2 regions of the Carboxydothermus ferrireducens DSM 11255 genome follow, and region 1 is predicted to be linked to the other one. Evidence: riboswitches for the same ligand, from Rfam matches in the RefSeq annotation. Region 1 holds a riboswitch; the other holds the start of a gene.
The links. Region 1 has a riboswitch for cyclic di-GMP ahead of CARFE_RS16490 (DUF5666 domain-containing protein). Riboswitches for the same ligand answer to the same signal wherever they lie in the genome.

Region 2: it holds a riboswitch for cyclic di-GMP, as region 1 does, so the genes downstream of both, CARFE_RS14185 (HD-GYP domain-containing protein) here and CARFE_RS16490 (DUF5666 domain-containing protein) in region 1, are expected to answer to the same signal.

Annotation. Positions count from the first base shown of each region.
Region 1 covers NZ_KE386562.1:59,501-66,967, forward strand. Annotated here, with positions in the region: gene CARFE_RS0113450 (efflux RND transporter periplasmic adaptor subunit) at 1-549, opposite strand, end outside; gene CARFE_RS15325 (DUF1847 domain-containing protein) at 810-1,169, shown strand; gene CARFE_RS15330 (Mrp/NBP35 family ATP-binding protein) at 1,297-2,070, shown strand; gene CARFE_RS0113465 (HD domain-containing protein) at 2,132-2,821, shown strand; gene CARFE_RS0113470 (YjjI family glycine radical enzyme) at 2,856-4,391, shown strand; gene CARFE_RS15335 (YjjW family glycine radical enzyme activase) at 4,372-5,217, shown strand; cyclic di-GMP riboswitch class I at 5,298-5,382, shown strand; gene CARFE_RS16490 (DUF5666 domain-containing protein) at 5,452-6,312, shown strand; gene CARFE_RS15820 (diguanylate cyclase) at 6,600-7,467, shown strand, end outside.
Region 2 covers NZ_ATYG01000009.1:56,095-63,561, forward strand. Annotated here, with positions in the region: gene CARFE_RS14180 (DMT family transporter) at 63-926, shown strand; gene CARFE_RS0103795 (ferritin) at 983-1,495, opposite strand; gene CARFE_RS14185 (HD-GYP domain-containing protein) at 1,567-2,490, opposite strand; cyclic di-GMP riboswitch class I at 2,550-2,636, opposite strand; gene asnB (asparagine synthase (glutamine-hydrolyzing)) at 2,729-4,567, opposite strand; gene CARFE_RS14190 (YckD family protein) at 4,739-5,125, shown strand; gene CARFE_RS0103815 (hypothetical protein) at 5,265-5,558, shown strand; gene htpX (zinc metalloprotease HtpX) at 5,591-6,436, shown strand; gene CARFE_RS14195 (YkvA family protein) at 6,579-7,031, shown strand; gene CARFE_RS0103830 (ATP-binding protein) at 7,048-7,272, opposite strand; gene hflX (GTPase HflX) at 7,403-7,467, shown strand, end outside.

The DNA.
Region 1 (7,467 bases):
ATCCCCGAGTTTAATTCTGTTTAAATACTTTTCGGGAATATAATATGTAACATAGATTTTGTCTAAGTCGATTATGGTTGCAACGGTGGTTCCGGGATTAACAAACTCACCGGGTTTTACGGGAGTTGTCAAAACTGTACCACTTACCGGAGAGTAAATTTTAGCCTTTTCTAATTGGATTTTCGCTAAATCCACCTGGGTTTGGGCAAGTTTTATCCCTGCTTTTGCCTGTTCTTCGAGGTTCTGGTTTTTGCCTGCCACTTGTTCGTATTTTAACCGGGCTAATTCCAAATTAGCCCTGGCAGCTTCTAACTGGTTTTTAAGTAAAGAATCATCAAGAGCAACTAAAAGTTGGCCCTTTTTGATTTCATCTCCTTCCTTAACGAAAACGTTATTAACTTTTCCGGCTATTTCGGCTTTTACTTCATACTGGTCGGCTTCGGCGATGCCGTCAAAGGAAGGGGGTGTGTTTTTGGTGCCGGAAAAAGCGCAGCCTCCTAAAACTATACTCATGAGGAATAGCAAAAGTAATAAGTACTTTTTGGCCATACTTTACCTCCTTTTTCTTTTTAATAAATGTAGTATTAAACAAGAGCGGTTAAAAATCCTTTTTCAATTTAAAAATATGGTAAAATATTTTGAGATTTGAAAAGAGGAGATGGGTAAAATGCAGACCGGCTGTCGCTTCTGTAAAACTACGGCTAATTTTAAGGGAAATTTTAACGCCCGCCTCCAAACATGTCCTACTAAAATTTACAGTGAAATAAAATAAAGAACCTTATCTTGAGGATGAAATTACCGCTAAAATCATGAAGGTGGCCGACCAAACCCCTTTTGATGAGAAGGGAAAACTTAGAAGCCGTGTTGGAAAACTTGTCTTTTTTGTTACTCCCGTCCTTGCCTGCTGCCGCCTTGGAGCAATTGAGCATGCGGAAATTGGACTTTCCAAGAAAAACCCCGATAAATTTGCTTCTATCTGTAATCCTATTGCCCAGGCCCGCCTGTTTAATGAAGTAAAGACCGATTTAAATGTGATTTTAGGCTTATGCCTCGGTCATGATATCCTTTTTACCCGAGAAAGCCAGGCCCCAACCACTACTTTAATTGTGAAAGACCGGGTTTATGGGCATAATCCAATAAAAACTCTGGCAAAAATAATAGAAGGATAATTATTTTGGGAAAATCGCTCCTGTAGCCAGTAAAAGGGATTGATTTAAAGAGAAAGGCTGTTTTTAAGAAAAAAGCAAAGTGTTATAATTAACATATGTTCAAAACTACCAGGAAAAGAGGGGGAACATGGGCGAAGATTTAGCTTCCATTAAACCTAAAATACCAAAAGGAGAAAACAAAGTAAAAAACGTTTTAGCCATTATGAGTGGTAAGGGAGGGGTTGGCAAGTCCTCGGTTACCTCCCTGCTGGCGGTGGCCTTTGCCCGAAAAGGCTTTAAGGTGGGAATTTTAGATGGCGATATTACGGGACCAAGCATTCCTAAAATGTTCGGCCTAAAGCCGGGTCAATTTGATTCTGATGGTGAAAAGATTATTCCGCCAGAAACCGAGCTAGGAATAAAAATCATGTCGATTAACTTACTTTTAAAATCCGAAGAGGAAGCGGTAATCTGGAGAGGACCGTTACTTTCCGGGGCAATTAAACAATTCTGGGAAGACGTTTTATGGGGTGAACTGGATTACCTTTTGGTGGATTTGCCTCCGGGTACGGGAGATGTTCCCTTAACGGTACTGCAAACTTTACCTTTAAAAGGGGTAGTTATTGTCTCATCACCTCAGGATTTAGCAGTGATGGTGGTTAAAAAGGCCATGAAACTTGCCAAAAATCTTGACGTGCCAATTCTTGGTCTCATTGAAAATATGGCCTATTTAAAATGCCCCCATTGCGGTGAACTCCTTTATCCCTTTAAAAAGCCCCAGGGAGAGGAAGTATGCCGCGAAACCGGAATAAGGTTACTTGGTACTTTGCCGATTGTTCCCGAATATGCGGAATATGCTGACCGGGGTCTAATTGAAAAGCTCGAATCCCCTGAATTTTTAGAAATAGTAAATAAGCTCTAAAATTTTTCTTGTCGACTACCTCCCGGCTTTGCTATAATCAAAAAAAGTGCCGGGGGTGCCAATGGTGATTTACCCCGCTCCAATTTATCTTTACTGCAAATTTTGGCCAAAAGAAACTGCCATGGCTGGTAAAAATACCGGTCTGGCAGTTTCTGTGTTTTTCCGGGAAAAGCAGTTTAGCCAAAATCCTGTCGAGAGTTTATTAGCATTACATCAAAAAGGGCTTCTCTTTAAAGCACTACCGGAGTTATCTCACCTGGTGGGCTTACCCCAGAATCCCGAACGCCACCGCCTTTGTGCCTGGGGGCATACTTTAAGGGTTCTGGAAGAACTTCCCGACAAGGATTTAGAATTAATCATGGCCGCTCTTTTGCACGATGTGGGAAAGGGTCTAGCAGGGGTGCGAACGTACAAAAACGGCTATCCCAACGATTTTGGCCATGCCGAACGGGGAGCTATAATGGCCCGGGGTATTTTAAAACGCTTCAATTTCCACCGGCAAACTATTGACCGAACCACCTGGCTTATTTATTACCACATGTCCGTACCCTATGAAGTAGAAAAAGTAGAACTTTGGCTTAAGCAGCTTGGGAAAACACTACCTCCGGGTGAGCTTTACCGGCGGGTACAAAAGTTAATTACTTTAAAAGAAGCGGATAAACGCTCGGATAACATCGGTGCCGAAGATAAAATCCAGGCATTGAAAAAGGTAAGGGAGGAAGTAGAGAAATTTTACCTTAAATGTAAGTAAAGATTTTGCTACAAGCGGTAAAAAGGGTGGTATAATGAAGTTAGAAACTTTAAGACAGGTGATAAGAGCGATGAACCGGGTTTATGAAATAATTACCGATACTTCTTTGGATTACAAAGATAAGCGGCACTTACTGGCGGCGGAGGCGGAAAACTCCCTTCCTTACGTAAAGATCAGTGAAAAAGCTCAGAACTATTTTGCCGAAGGAATTCTATGTGATCTGTTTGAAGGTCACGCCCCCTACCGGCCGCGTTATATTCTGCCGGATTACCAAAAATTTATGGAAAAGGGAAGCGAGTACTTAAATTTAAAACCCCCGCAGGATTTATTTGAAGCGGTTAATGCCCTTTTAATTATCTATCGCTACGTACCCTCTATAACGAGCTATCCCGTATACCTGGGACAGGTAGATGAGCTTTTAGAACCGTTTGTTTTGGCTGCCGGCGAGGAACTTTCCGAAAAACTCTTAAAAATGTTTTTGGTGCAAATAGACCGGGTGTTACCCGATGGGTTTGTCCACATGAACATTGGGCCCAAAGATACCCGTACTGGACGGTTACTTTTAAAGCTTGAGCGGGAGCTAAAACAGGCGGTACCCAACATTTCCCTAAAATATAATGAAGAAACTCCCGATAGTTTTGCCATAGAGGCGGTTAAAACGGCATTGGAAATTGGAAAACCGTATTTTGTCAACGACCGGGAATTAAAAGAAGACCTTGACCCTGCTTACGGAGTTGCCAGCTGCTATAATACTTTATTAATTGGTGGAGGCAGCTTTACTTTAGTTCGGTTAAATTTAAAAGAAGCTGCCAAAAAAGCGAGAGATTTTCAAGACTTTATCCGGAATGTTTTACCTGATGCAGTGTTGGCGCAGGCCGAGGTTATCAATGCCCGGGCTAAATTTATCGTAGAAGAAGCGAAATTTTTTGAAACTTCCTTTTTAGCTAAAGAAGGTTTAATTTCCCTTGCCCGCTTTACCTCCATGGCCGGATATTTTGGACTGTACGAATGTCTTGAACACTTAACGGGACTGAAGCTTGGTAAGGATAAAGAAGCCCTTGATTATGCCGAACAAGTGTTAAAAACCGCCAAAGATACTTTAGAAAGTGTTCCGGGAGCTTACTGCTACGGTACCGGCGGCAGGATAGGTTTTCATGCCCAGTCGGGGATTGACAGCGACATCGATGTGACGCCCGGGGTGCGGATAAAATACGGCGAGGAGCCGGACATCTTTACCCAGATTAAAACCATCGGTCCGCTCCATAAATATTTCAATACCGGAATTAGCGATATTTACATCTTTGACCGTACTGCCCGGGAAAACCCGGAAGGGGTTTTAAAAATAATCAAGGGGGCTTTAAAAGAGGGAATCAGGGTATTTTCTTTCAACACTTCCGATTCGGAATTTATCCGGATTACCGGTTACCTTGTAAAAAGAACCGATGTTTTAAAATACGAAAAAGGCGAGGTTCTTCGGGAAGATACGGTAAAGCTTGGAGCAGCAAGCATTAAAAACAACAATACCGAAGCCAGAAAGGTAAGGATAATCGGTGAGAGGAATAGTCAATAAAATTATTGAGGTAAGCTTTATCGACGGTCCCGGAAGCCGGATGGCAATCTTTCTTCAGGGATGTAATCTTGACTGCCTGTACTGTCACAACCCGGAAACCAAAAAATACTGCCAGAATTGTGGTAGATGTGTTGAACAGTGCCCGGACGGAGCCTTAACAAACCTTGACGGTAAGGTAACCTGGGATAAAGCGATTTGCCAGGGGTGTGACCGTTGTCTGGAGGTGTGTCCCCATTCGTCCACTCCCAAAACAACCCTCTGGGAAGCGGGGGATTTAGTAGCTTATATTTTGGAAAACGAAGTTTTTTTAGATGGGGTAACCTTTTCCGGCGGGGAATGCACCCTGCAGGCGGATTTTATCCTGGAAGTTAGCAAAAAGCTTAAGGAAAAAAGTAATCTTACGGTTTTTGTCGATACTAATTGCTTTCTGGAGGAAGAGAAATTTTTAACTTTATGTCAAAATATCGATGGGATTATGGCCGATTTAAAAGCTTTTGATCCGGTTTTGCACCGAAAGCTGACCGGTGTGGCCAACGAATTAATTTTTCAAAATTTAAATACGGCGTCTCAGCTTGGAGTACTGTATGAGGTTCGAACGGTATTGGTGCCCGGCTTAAACGACCATCCGCAGGAAGTGAAAAAAATTGCCCGGTTTATTCGTGAACTTAATTCGTATACATTGTTAAAACTTATACCTTTCCGTAACTATGGTGTAAAATCTTATTTAAAAGAGGCACCGAACTTGCCTGAAGAAAAATTTTTTGAGCTATTTGAGGTTGCAACGGAAATTCTTGGTTCCCGGGTTTACGGGAAGTACGGTATATAAAGTTTGTATTTAAATTCTTTTGCCAAAAGTATTGTAATTTTAACTTTATGTTTTATAATAGAGTAAAAAAGAGAAGATGTTACCGATAAAGGCAAACCCGGCGAAAGCCGGCGACGCAAAGCTACAGGGGCTAAGGCCGTAAGGCTATGCCAGCCAGCTGCCGAAGGTGTTAAGGGGATTATTAACCCTCCGCCTTCCGGCAGGAGGGTTTAAAATTTTAAAGGGGGTATTTTAATGAAGAAGATAGCAGTTTTAGTTTTAACGGTATTTTTACTTGGGATTACTTTACCTGCGTTGGCCGATACTGCTACCACCGTGCCAGCTAATACCACTCCGGGGGTAAGTGATACTGTTTATGCCAACCAGACTCCAACTGTTAGTGACACAACCTATACTACCCCATCGGTAACGGATCAAACTTATCAACCGGTACCGGCTCCAGCAGACAACCCGCTGCCTTTTGATTTAAGCCTTTTAAACAACCTGTCTTACAGTCAACTAAAGCAGTTAAAGGAAGAAATTGAAAATCTTTTGGAGCAAAAAGAGGAGGAACTTCAGGAATTTAAAGGGATTGTAACTTCCTTTGACGGACAAACTCTTACCGTTAAAGGAGAAAACGAAGAAAAAACTTTTGTAATTACCTCGGATACGGACATGGAAGTAAAAGGAGAGTTGGGTGCCGGTTATAAAGCAGAAGTAAAATACGATCCGGCAAGCAACGAAGCTGTAAAAGTTGAAGCAAAACCTGTAATACTGGAATATACCGGTACGGTAATTTCTTTTGATGGTAACAATCTCACCGTTGCCCGGGGAAATGGTGAACAAAAAACCTTTAGTATTACGGAGAACACTAAAATTGAAGGATTAGGCAAGCTTAAAGGAGAAAAAACCATCAAACCTGGTTATAAAGTAGGTGTTAAATACACCTTAACGGGAAATGCTATCGAAGTTAAGGTAATACCGGCAAAAGTTGAAAAGGATAAGGAAAAAGAAAAGGAGAAAGAAAAGGAAAGAAAAAAAGAAAGTAAAAAAGAAAAAGAACAAAAATCAGAAACGAAAAAATTCGTAAAAAAGACATACTACAAAAAAAGATAAACCTTTTTTAATATTAGCCGACTGGTTTACCGCCAGTCGGCTTTATTATTGCATGCGAAAGTTGCCAAGGGGCTGGCAACGCAAACTGTTCCATTTTCGCTGTGGAATCTGTCCGGTACATTACTTGAGAGCTGACAAAATATATACAAAAAGGAAGGATTATGGTATAATTTTGAAGAATATGTCGAAATATTGGAATTTTTTTATTTAAGAAGTAAAAAATATTACCGCCCCAAGAAACGTTTGGAAAGCTTTGGAAGCTTGAAAAAAGGGAGGCTTGACGGGGCTTGAAGGATAAAAAAATATTAATCGTGGAAGACAGTAAATTTCAAGCAAAAACCATAGCCAATATCCTGAATAAATACGGTTATACCGTTGAAATTGCTCTAACCGGTGAAGCGGCAGTCGAAAAAGTAAGTGGTGGATGGTACCCTGATCTCATCTTAATGGATATTGAGCTGGGAGAAGGGATGGATGGAGTACAAACAGCGCTGGCAATTCAGCAGATTAGTGAGCTGCCCGTTGTTTTTCTAACTGCGCATACTGAACCAGCAGTGGTAGAAAAAATTCGTTCTGTTACAGCCTACGGATATGTAATGAAAAGTGCTACTGAACAAGTGCTGATAACCATAGTTGAAATGGCCTTGCGGCTTTATGAGGCAAACATCCATGCAAACATGTACTGGCAGATATTAGAGGATTCGCTAAATGAAATTTATATTTTTAACCCTGAAACATTGAGATTTCATGTGGTCAACCGTGGTGCCAGAAAAAACCTGGGATATACCCTGGAAGAATTGAACACCATGACACCCCTTGACCTTAAACCGGAATTTGACCTTAAAAGTTTCAGAGCTCTGCTTGAACCCTTGCTGAGCGGTAAGGAGGAACAAATTGTTTTTTATACTGTACACCGGCGGAAGGATGGTTCGCTATATCCCGTAGAAGTTCACCTGCAGCTTTTTGACTACCGGGGAGAAAAATTGTGCCTGGCCCTGGTTATTGATTTGACCGAAAGGAAAGCGCTGGAAGAGGAAAACAGGCGTAAAGAAGAACAGCTCCGTTTGATGTTAGAAGCCTTACCCAATCCTACATATCTCATTAACAGAGAACGACAAATAATTGCCTTAAATCAGGTGGCAAAGGAACGGGGAG
Region 2 (7,467 bases), on a different contig from region 1:
TCGCTGTTTTCAATATCCTTCATATATGTTATTATTGATAAAAAATTTTGGGGGAGCGGGGAATGAGTCAGTACTACCGGGGGGTTTTACTTACTTTTTTATCGGCGGCGGGTTTTGGTTTACTTCCGATTTTTGCGGTGTTTGCGTATAAGGAGGGAGCTTCGCCCTATACGCTGCTTTTTTGGCGGTTTTTCTTGGCGGGGCTTATTTTTCAGGTTTATAACTATTATGTTCATAAGGGTTTTGGCATTACCAAAAAAGAGATTTTATATGTTTTGGCGATGGGGATTTTATATACAATACAGTCTTCCTGCTTTTTTCTTTCGGTTAAATACATTTCAGCATCGCTGACATCGTTAATCTTTTATACTTACCCGGCGCTGGTGGCGATTTTATCAAGCATAGTCTATAAAGACCGGCTGGGGTTTAAAGGATTTGTTGCGGTAGCCTTAGCCTTTGCCGGTCTAATTTTGGTTTTGGGGAATATAAGCGGCAAATTAAATCCAACTGGGGTACTTTTTGCTCTGGCTACGGCGTTAGTTTATTCGGTTTATATAACGCTGGGGAAAAAGGTTTTAACACAAATTCCCTCTCTAACCGCCAGCAGTTTTATTGCAGTTTTTGCGGCGATTTGTTTTCTGGTGGTCGGTTTATTAAGCGGCACTCTTGATCTTCTGCCCCCGGAAAAAGTGTGGTTTTCAATTTCCGGTATTGTGGTATTTTCTACCCTTCTTGCAATGTTTACCTTTTTTCGGGGAATTGAGCTTTTGGGACCGGCCCGTGCTTCGATTATTAGCATGTTTGAACCGGTGATAACGGTTATTTTTGCGGCCCTGTTATTTGCGGAAAAATTAACTCCCGGGCAAATTGCCGGAGGCGTGCTGGTGCTTTTCGGAGCATACTTGGTAGCCAAAGTAGAAAATTAGGGACAGTCCCCTTTTTTATACTTAAAGTATAGTTTTAGGGACTGTCCCTAAAATTATTACTTCCCGGAGGGGGGAGGGGTAAAGACCCGTTGAGCCAGTTCGGCATCTAAAGTGTAAATGGCATGCTGGTCATTTTGGATCCGGGAGAGTTTCTTTACGAGATTACCAAATGTTTCTTCTTCCTCCATCTGCTCATCGATAAACCATTTTAAAAAGCTTATCGTGGCGTGCTCTTTTTCTTCCAGGGCGATATCGCTTAAAGCGTAAATACGTTTGGTGACAATTTGCTCGTGTTCATAAGCTTTGGTGAACACGTCCAAGATAGAAGCGTACTCGTTTTGGGGTTGATCGATACCGGAAATAAATATCCTTCCTCCCCGTTGATTTATGTAGTCAAAAAATTTCATGGCGTGGAAGGTTTCTTCCTGGACCTGGACCCGAAAGAAATTGGCAAAGCCGTCTAACCCCTGGTCGTGGCAGTAAGCGGCCATGGCAAGATAAAGATGAGCCGAATAAAACTCCCATTTAAGCTGTTCGTTTAAAGCGGCTAAAAGCTTTTGGCTAAGCATAGACATACCTCCCTGGTGGAAATTACTTAATTAAGTATAACATTAATTAAGGGTAGATATGAAGCCGTTTATTAAGGGCTAAGAGTAAATTTCTTTTTCCTAAAAAGGTATAAACAGGCGGCTACTATTTCCTGATCATATAATTTGCCGGCACCGGCTTCAATTTCTTTTAGCGCGGCTTTAATGCCTAAAGATGGGCGGTAGGGACGATGAGCGCTCATAGCTTCGACAACATCGGCAACAGCTATAATTTTGGCCTCAAGGTAAATTTCATCCCCTTTAAGGCCGTTGGGATAACCGCTACCATCAATACGTTCGTGATGTTGTAGTACAAATTCGCTAATGGGGTAGTCGAAATCAACATCATTTAATAGGTTGTAACCGGTAAGGGGATGAGTTTTAATTAGTTCAAATTCGGGTTTTAAAAGTTTACCCGGTTTATTTAAAATTTCAATTGGTATTCCAATTTTTCCGACATCATGGAGAAGGCTTGCTATGTAGATACTTTTTAATACCGGTGGAGGGCATCCAAGCTCCTGGGCAATGGCTACCGCAATTCGTGCTACGTTTTCCTGATGGCCGGAAGTATAAGGATCTCGTATCTCGAGAATTTTTGAAACAAGTTTTACACTTTGAAGATTTTTAGCTTCATTGATTAAATTAGTAAGCTTAAATGTTTTGACTTCTGACTGCAGGAGTTTAAAATAAAAAAGGCGGAAATCAAAACTTTGATTGCAATCAATATCTACTTTGACAATTAAGTTTTTCGAAGTCTGTAAAATTACTCCTTTTTTTGGAGTTAGAGAATGCTTGGTGGCTTTAAGTGTTGGAAACATGCGAAAAATATTAAAATTTGCAAAATCTATTTTTTCTTGTTGAAACAATTGGTAAAACTGCTGGTTTGCTGCAATTAAATTTCCTTCCCAGTCGGTTAATAATAAGGCGCGACTTGATGCATGAAAACTTTTTTCAAAGATATTGGCTTTTCGGGCCAAGCAATTCTCCCTCCTCAAAAACAAAAAACCTCCTGCCCAAGGAGGTTTTTAGTTCATCCTTCGGCAGCTGGCTGGCATGGCGAAAATTCGCTTTAGCCCCTGTAGCTTTGCGTCACCGGCTTTCGCCGGTTTTGCCTTTATCGACAAAAATATTTAATTTTCAACAAAAATATTACAAAAAAATGACAATTTTGTAAAGATAGAAGTTGAAAAAATGTTAAATATTTGTCTACTCAAATTAAAAAGAAATATGGTATTTTTTAAACCAGTAATTTAGTTGAATTAAATACGCCATAATCTGGGTATCGCCCATTAACTGGCCAAACCAGGGGCGGGCGTTTGGGGGAGAGGGATTGGTGATTAGTTTTCGGACCTCGTTTTCATCTATCAGGAAGTTAATCGGGGAAGAGTTTTCGGCCAAGATTTGCGTTAGTGCTTCTCTTACCAGTTTGGTATAAAGCGGATGATGAGTTTTGGGATAAGGAGATTTTTTACGCTTGAGGATGTAGTCCGGAATAAGATCCGCTACTGCCTGCCGTAGTAAACCTTTTTCCTGGCCTCCAGCGGTTTTAAAGTGCCAGGGAACATTCCACAAATATTCCACCAGCCGGTGGTCGCAATACGGTACTCGCACTTCCAGACCCCAGGCCATGGTCATCCGGTCTTTACGGTCCAGTAATATAGGCATCCAGCGGGTGAGGGTAAGGTAAGTTATTTCCCGAAGCCTTTTTTCTTCCGGGGATAATCCGGAAATTTCAGGAATTTCTTCTAAAGCTTCGTGATAGCGTTTCTGGACATATTCATCGGGCTTTAATTCGGCAATTAAATCTTGTCTAAAAAGGGTTTTTCGGCGGTCTAAGCTTAGAGCCCAGGGGAAGGTCTTGGCTTCAAGGGCTTCTTTTCTAAAAAACCAGGGATAGCCGCCGAAAATTTCGTCGGCACATTCTCCCGATAAGCCCACGGTGGCTTCTTTTTTTATTTCCCGGCTAAAAAGCCACAGGGATGAATCAATATCGACCATACCGGGAAGGTCGCGGGCGGTTAAAGCCGGAAATAGTGCGTCAAAAAGTTCTTCTTGAGTTAACACGATATTACGATGAAGGGTGTTAAACTCTTTGGCAACCAAAGGGATAAACATAGCATCGCAATTGGGCTGAAAAGCACTTTCGGTAAAATACAGCTCGTTTTCCGCATAATCCACCGAAAAGGTGTTTAGAGTTTCGCCACGGCTATGAAGGTGGCGGGCGGCAAAAGCAGTAATTACCGTTGAGTCAAGACCCCCGGATAAAAGGGTGCAAATGGGTACATCGGAAACCAACTGGCGAATAACCGCGTCTTCTAAAAGTTCCCGGGTTTTTTTCACCGTAGTGGGGAAATCATCGGGATGGGGATTAGAAGTAAGACGCCAGTAGGGTTTTATAAATAAACCTTCCGGGTTAAATACGGCATAATCGCCGGGAAGTAGTTCGGAAATATGTGCAAAAACTCCCATTCCCGGGGTGCGGGCGGGACCCAAAAACAATACTTCTTTTAAGCCATCGGTGGAAAGCCTGGAAGGGATGTCGGGGTGAAGAAGAAGGGCTTTAATTTCAGAAGCAAAAATCAAGGTATCATTTACCAGAGCATAAAAAAGGGGCTTTACTCCGAGCCGGTCCCGGGCTAAAAAAAGCTGGTTTTCTTTTTCATCGAAAATGGCAAAGGCAAAGATACCGTTTAATTTAGAAAGACATTCTTTGCCCCATTCAATGTAGGAAACCAGTAAAACTTCGGTATCACAGGTGGTGTAAAAATGGTGTCCCCGAGTTTCTAACTCATCCCGAAGCTCTTTGGTATTATAGAGCTCACCGTTGTAAACGATAACGTACTGCAAATCCCCGTAGGTGCGAATCATCGGTTGCCGCCCCCGCTCCGGATCGATGACCGTCAGTCGCCGGTGTCCAAGAATGATATTTTCCGAATGCCAAATACCTAAAGCGTCTGGACCGCGGTGGGTAAGGGATTGGGTCATTTTTTCTAATAGAGGAACAAAAGGTGATAAATCCTTAGAAAAACTTATCATACCTGCAATTCCGCACATGTTAATCCTCTCCTATGGCCCTACTTTTTAGCAGTCTCTTTTATGATATGCCGCAGAAGAGGAAAGGGTTCGCTGGAAATTTAACTTAAACAAATTTGTAACATTTTCTCCGAGATTTTGCAAACATTTTGGGTTAAACTAAAATCGAAAACAAAAAAAGGGGTGATTTTAATGAAGAGAAAACTGATAATTGGGCTTGTAGCACTGCTGTTGGTAGCTTTTACAGTACCGGCCATGGCCGCCTTAACCGTTGACCAGAAAAATGAGCTGATCGACCTCTACAAACAACAGGCGGAAATTATGAAGAAAATAATTGACGTACGGGTAAAAGCCGGGCTTATTACCAAAGAACAGGGAGATTTTATGAAGCAACGAATTGATGCAATGCTCCAGTACAGAATACAAAATCCTGATGCTTTTGGTCCCGGTTGCGGCGGTTTTGGCAGAGGAGGTTTTTGGGGCAGATGGAATCAGCAAGTACCGAACAGTAACAATGCTGTACCCCAGGGTTTTTATGGACCCCGGGGTGGGATGATGGGCGGATATTCTAACTTATAAGTACCTTCTTCAATGCACCTTCCTCCTTTTATATAGATTTTAGCCGGCGTTTTGCCGGCTATTACTCTTTTTTGGGGAAAATGTTTTAGGTGATTTATTTTTGACCTTTTTTGATGTATAATTAATACTGGTGGTGTCGATGTTAAAGGCCCTGCGCTTTTTACTGATATTTTTGGCAATAATATTAGCAGCTTTTGTCGGGAGCGGCGATGTAGAAGAGCTTATTTTAAGAGATGTGTCGTTGTTTTTGGGGAGAAAGATAATAATTAAAATTAACCATAAGTCAAAAAGGATAGAGAACAAAAAAGAAGAGAATAAAACAAAACTTATTATTGATAACCTGCAGGATTTTTTAAATATAAATAAACTCCAGCATTTTACTACTTCCCGTTGGTATCAAACGTCTTATTTTGATGGATTTGGCGTAGCTTAAAAGGATTAACAAATTTAAGGGGGAAGAGAAGAATGACCAATACGATAAAAACCTGGCTTTTAATGGGTGTGTTAACCGTTTTGCTGGTTTTACTTGGCAGAGTTATTGGTGGGACGACCGGAGCATTTACGTTTTTCCTGATAGCTCTGGCCATGAACTTTATTAGCTATTACTTCAGCGATACCCTGGTAATAAAAATGACCGGTTCTTATCCGGTAAGTGAGGCGGAGGCGCCGGAGTTGTACTCAATTGTGAGAAATCTATCCTTAAAAGCCGGCATTCCCATGCCCAAAATTTATATTACCCCGTCGCCCCAGCCCAATGCTTTTGCCACCGGGCGTAATCCTGAACACGCAGCGGTAGCGGTAACCGAAGGACTTTTAAATCTTCTAAACCGGCAGGAGATTGAAGGGGTGCTGGCCCACGAGATAGCTCATATTAAAAACCGGGATATTCTGATAGGAACCATTGCGGCGGCTATGGCCGGAGCTATTTCCATGCTGGCGGATGTTTTTCGCTGGGGGTTGTTTTTTGGCGGTGGTCGCGATGATGATAATAATCCCGGAGGGCTTATAGCCGATCTTATCTTGCTGATTTTAGCTCCGATTGCGGCTTTACTGGTGCAGCTTGCGATTTCCCGTTCCCGGGAGTATTTGGCCGATGAAACGGGGGCAAAGCTTGCGGGGTCACCGGTGGGCCTTGCGGAGGCTTTAAAGAAGCTCCATGCTTACAGCTTGCGGATACCGATGGAAGTGTCTCCAGCCGCATCGCATATGTTTATCGTAAACCCCTTGAACGGACGGGCCTTAATGGCGCTTTTCTCTACCCATCCACCCATTGAAGACCGGATTGAAAGGCTTTATGCTATGAGGTGGTAGTTTAAAATTGCAGGTACGGTTGGAAACCGTACCTGCATTTAATTTTATTCCTGACTGCGAAATAAGGAGAATTCTCAGACAACAAGGGGAAAACAGGATTAAATCTAAAATGGCGTGGATAAAATAAGTAAAGGTGATTTAAATGATTGAAAGGATATCTTTTCTTGTAAAAAAGGCTCCGAAGTATGCTAAACTTGCTTGGCGCTTAGCGCGCCACCCGGAGCTTACCCTTAAGGAGAAGTCGATTTTGGCTGGGGGGCTATTATACTGGGCATCGCCCGCTGATTTTATTCCGGGGGTTATTCCAGCTTTAGGGCAGCTTGATGATTTAATCGTTGCTTTATCTTCCCTAAACTATGCCTTAAAAAAGCTGCCGCCGGATATCCGAAGACAGGAACTTTTGGCTGTGGGTTTGGAAGAAGAAGAAATTGAAGACGATATCCGCTATTTAAAAGCAGTGGCCCGGGAGATTGCCGAACAAACTCTGAATTTTTCCGCAAAAACCCTGGGCTTTGCCGGAAGGCAGGCAACAAAGTTAATGATCAAAGGAACGGGTTTTCTGTTGCGAAAGCTAATAAAATGGAGCCAAGGCTGACCTTTTTGGGCCAGCCTTATTCTTTTTCCACAAGGCTAATAGCTCCTGTAGAACAAAAAGGCAGACACTTACCACAGCCGGTACATAAGTCCTGATTAACCGTAACCGGTTTGCCAAAGCCGGGGAAATCGTATTCTGCCGGCTCCTGTTCAATAGCCCCAAAGGGGCAGACCACAACTAAAATACAAGCCGGGGCTTGATCGCAGAGAGTCGGGTCAACTACAGCAACTTTTTTCGCCATGATAACCTCCTTGGCTTATGCTTATAATAGTATTTACGAAAGAGATTTGGAAATATCTTAAAAAAGTTTTAGCTTTTAGTCAAGAAAAATTTATTTGTGGTATAATGGTCAAAAAACCGGGGGGTTTATTGTGGAAAAAGCTTTAGTGGCTTTTTTAGTTGAAAACCTGAAAAAATTTCCCTACCAAAAAGAAGA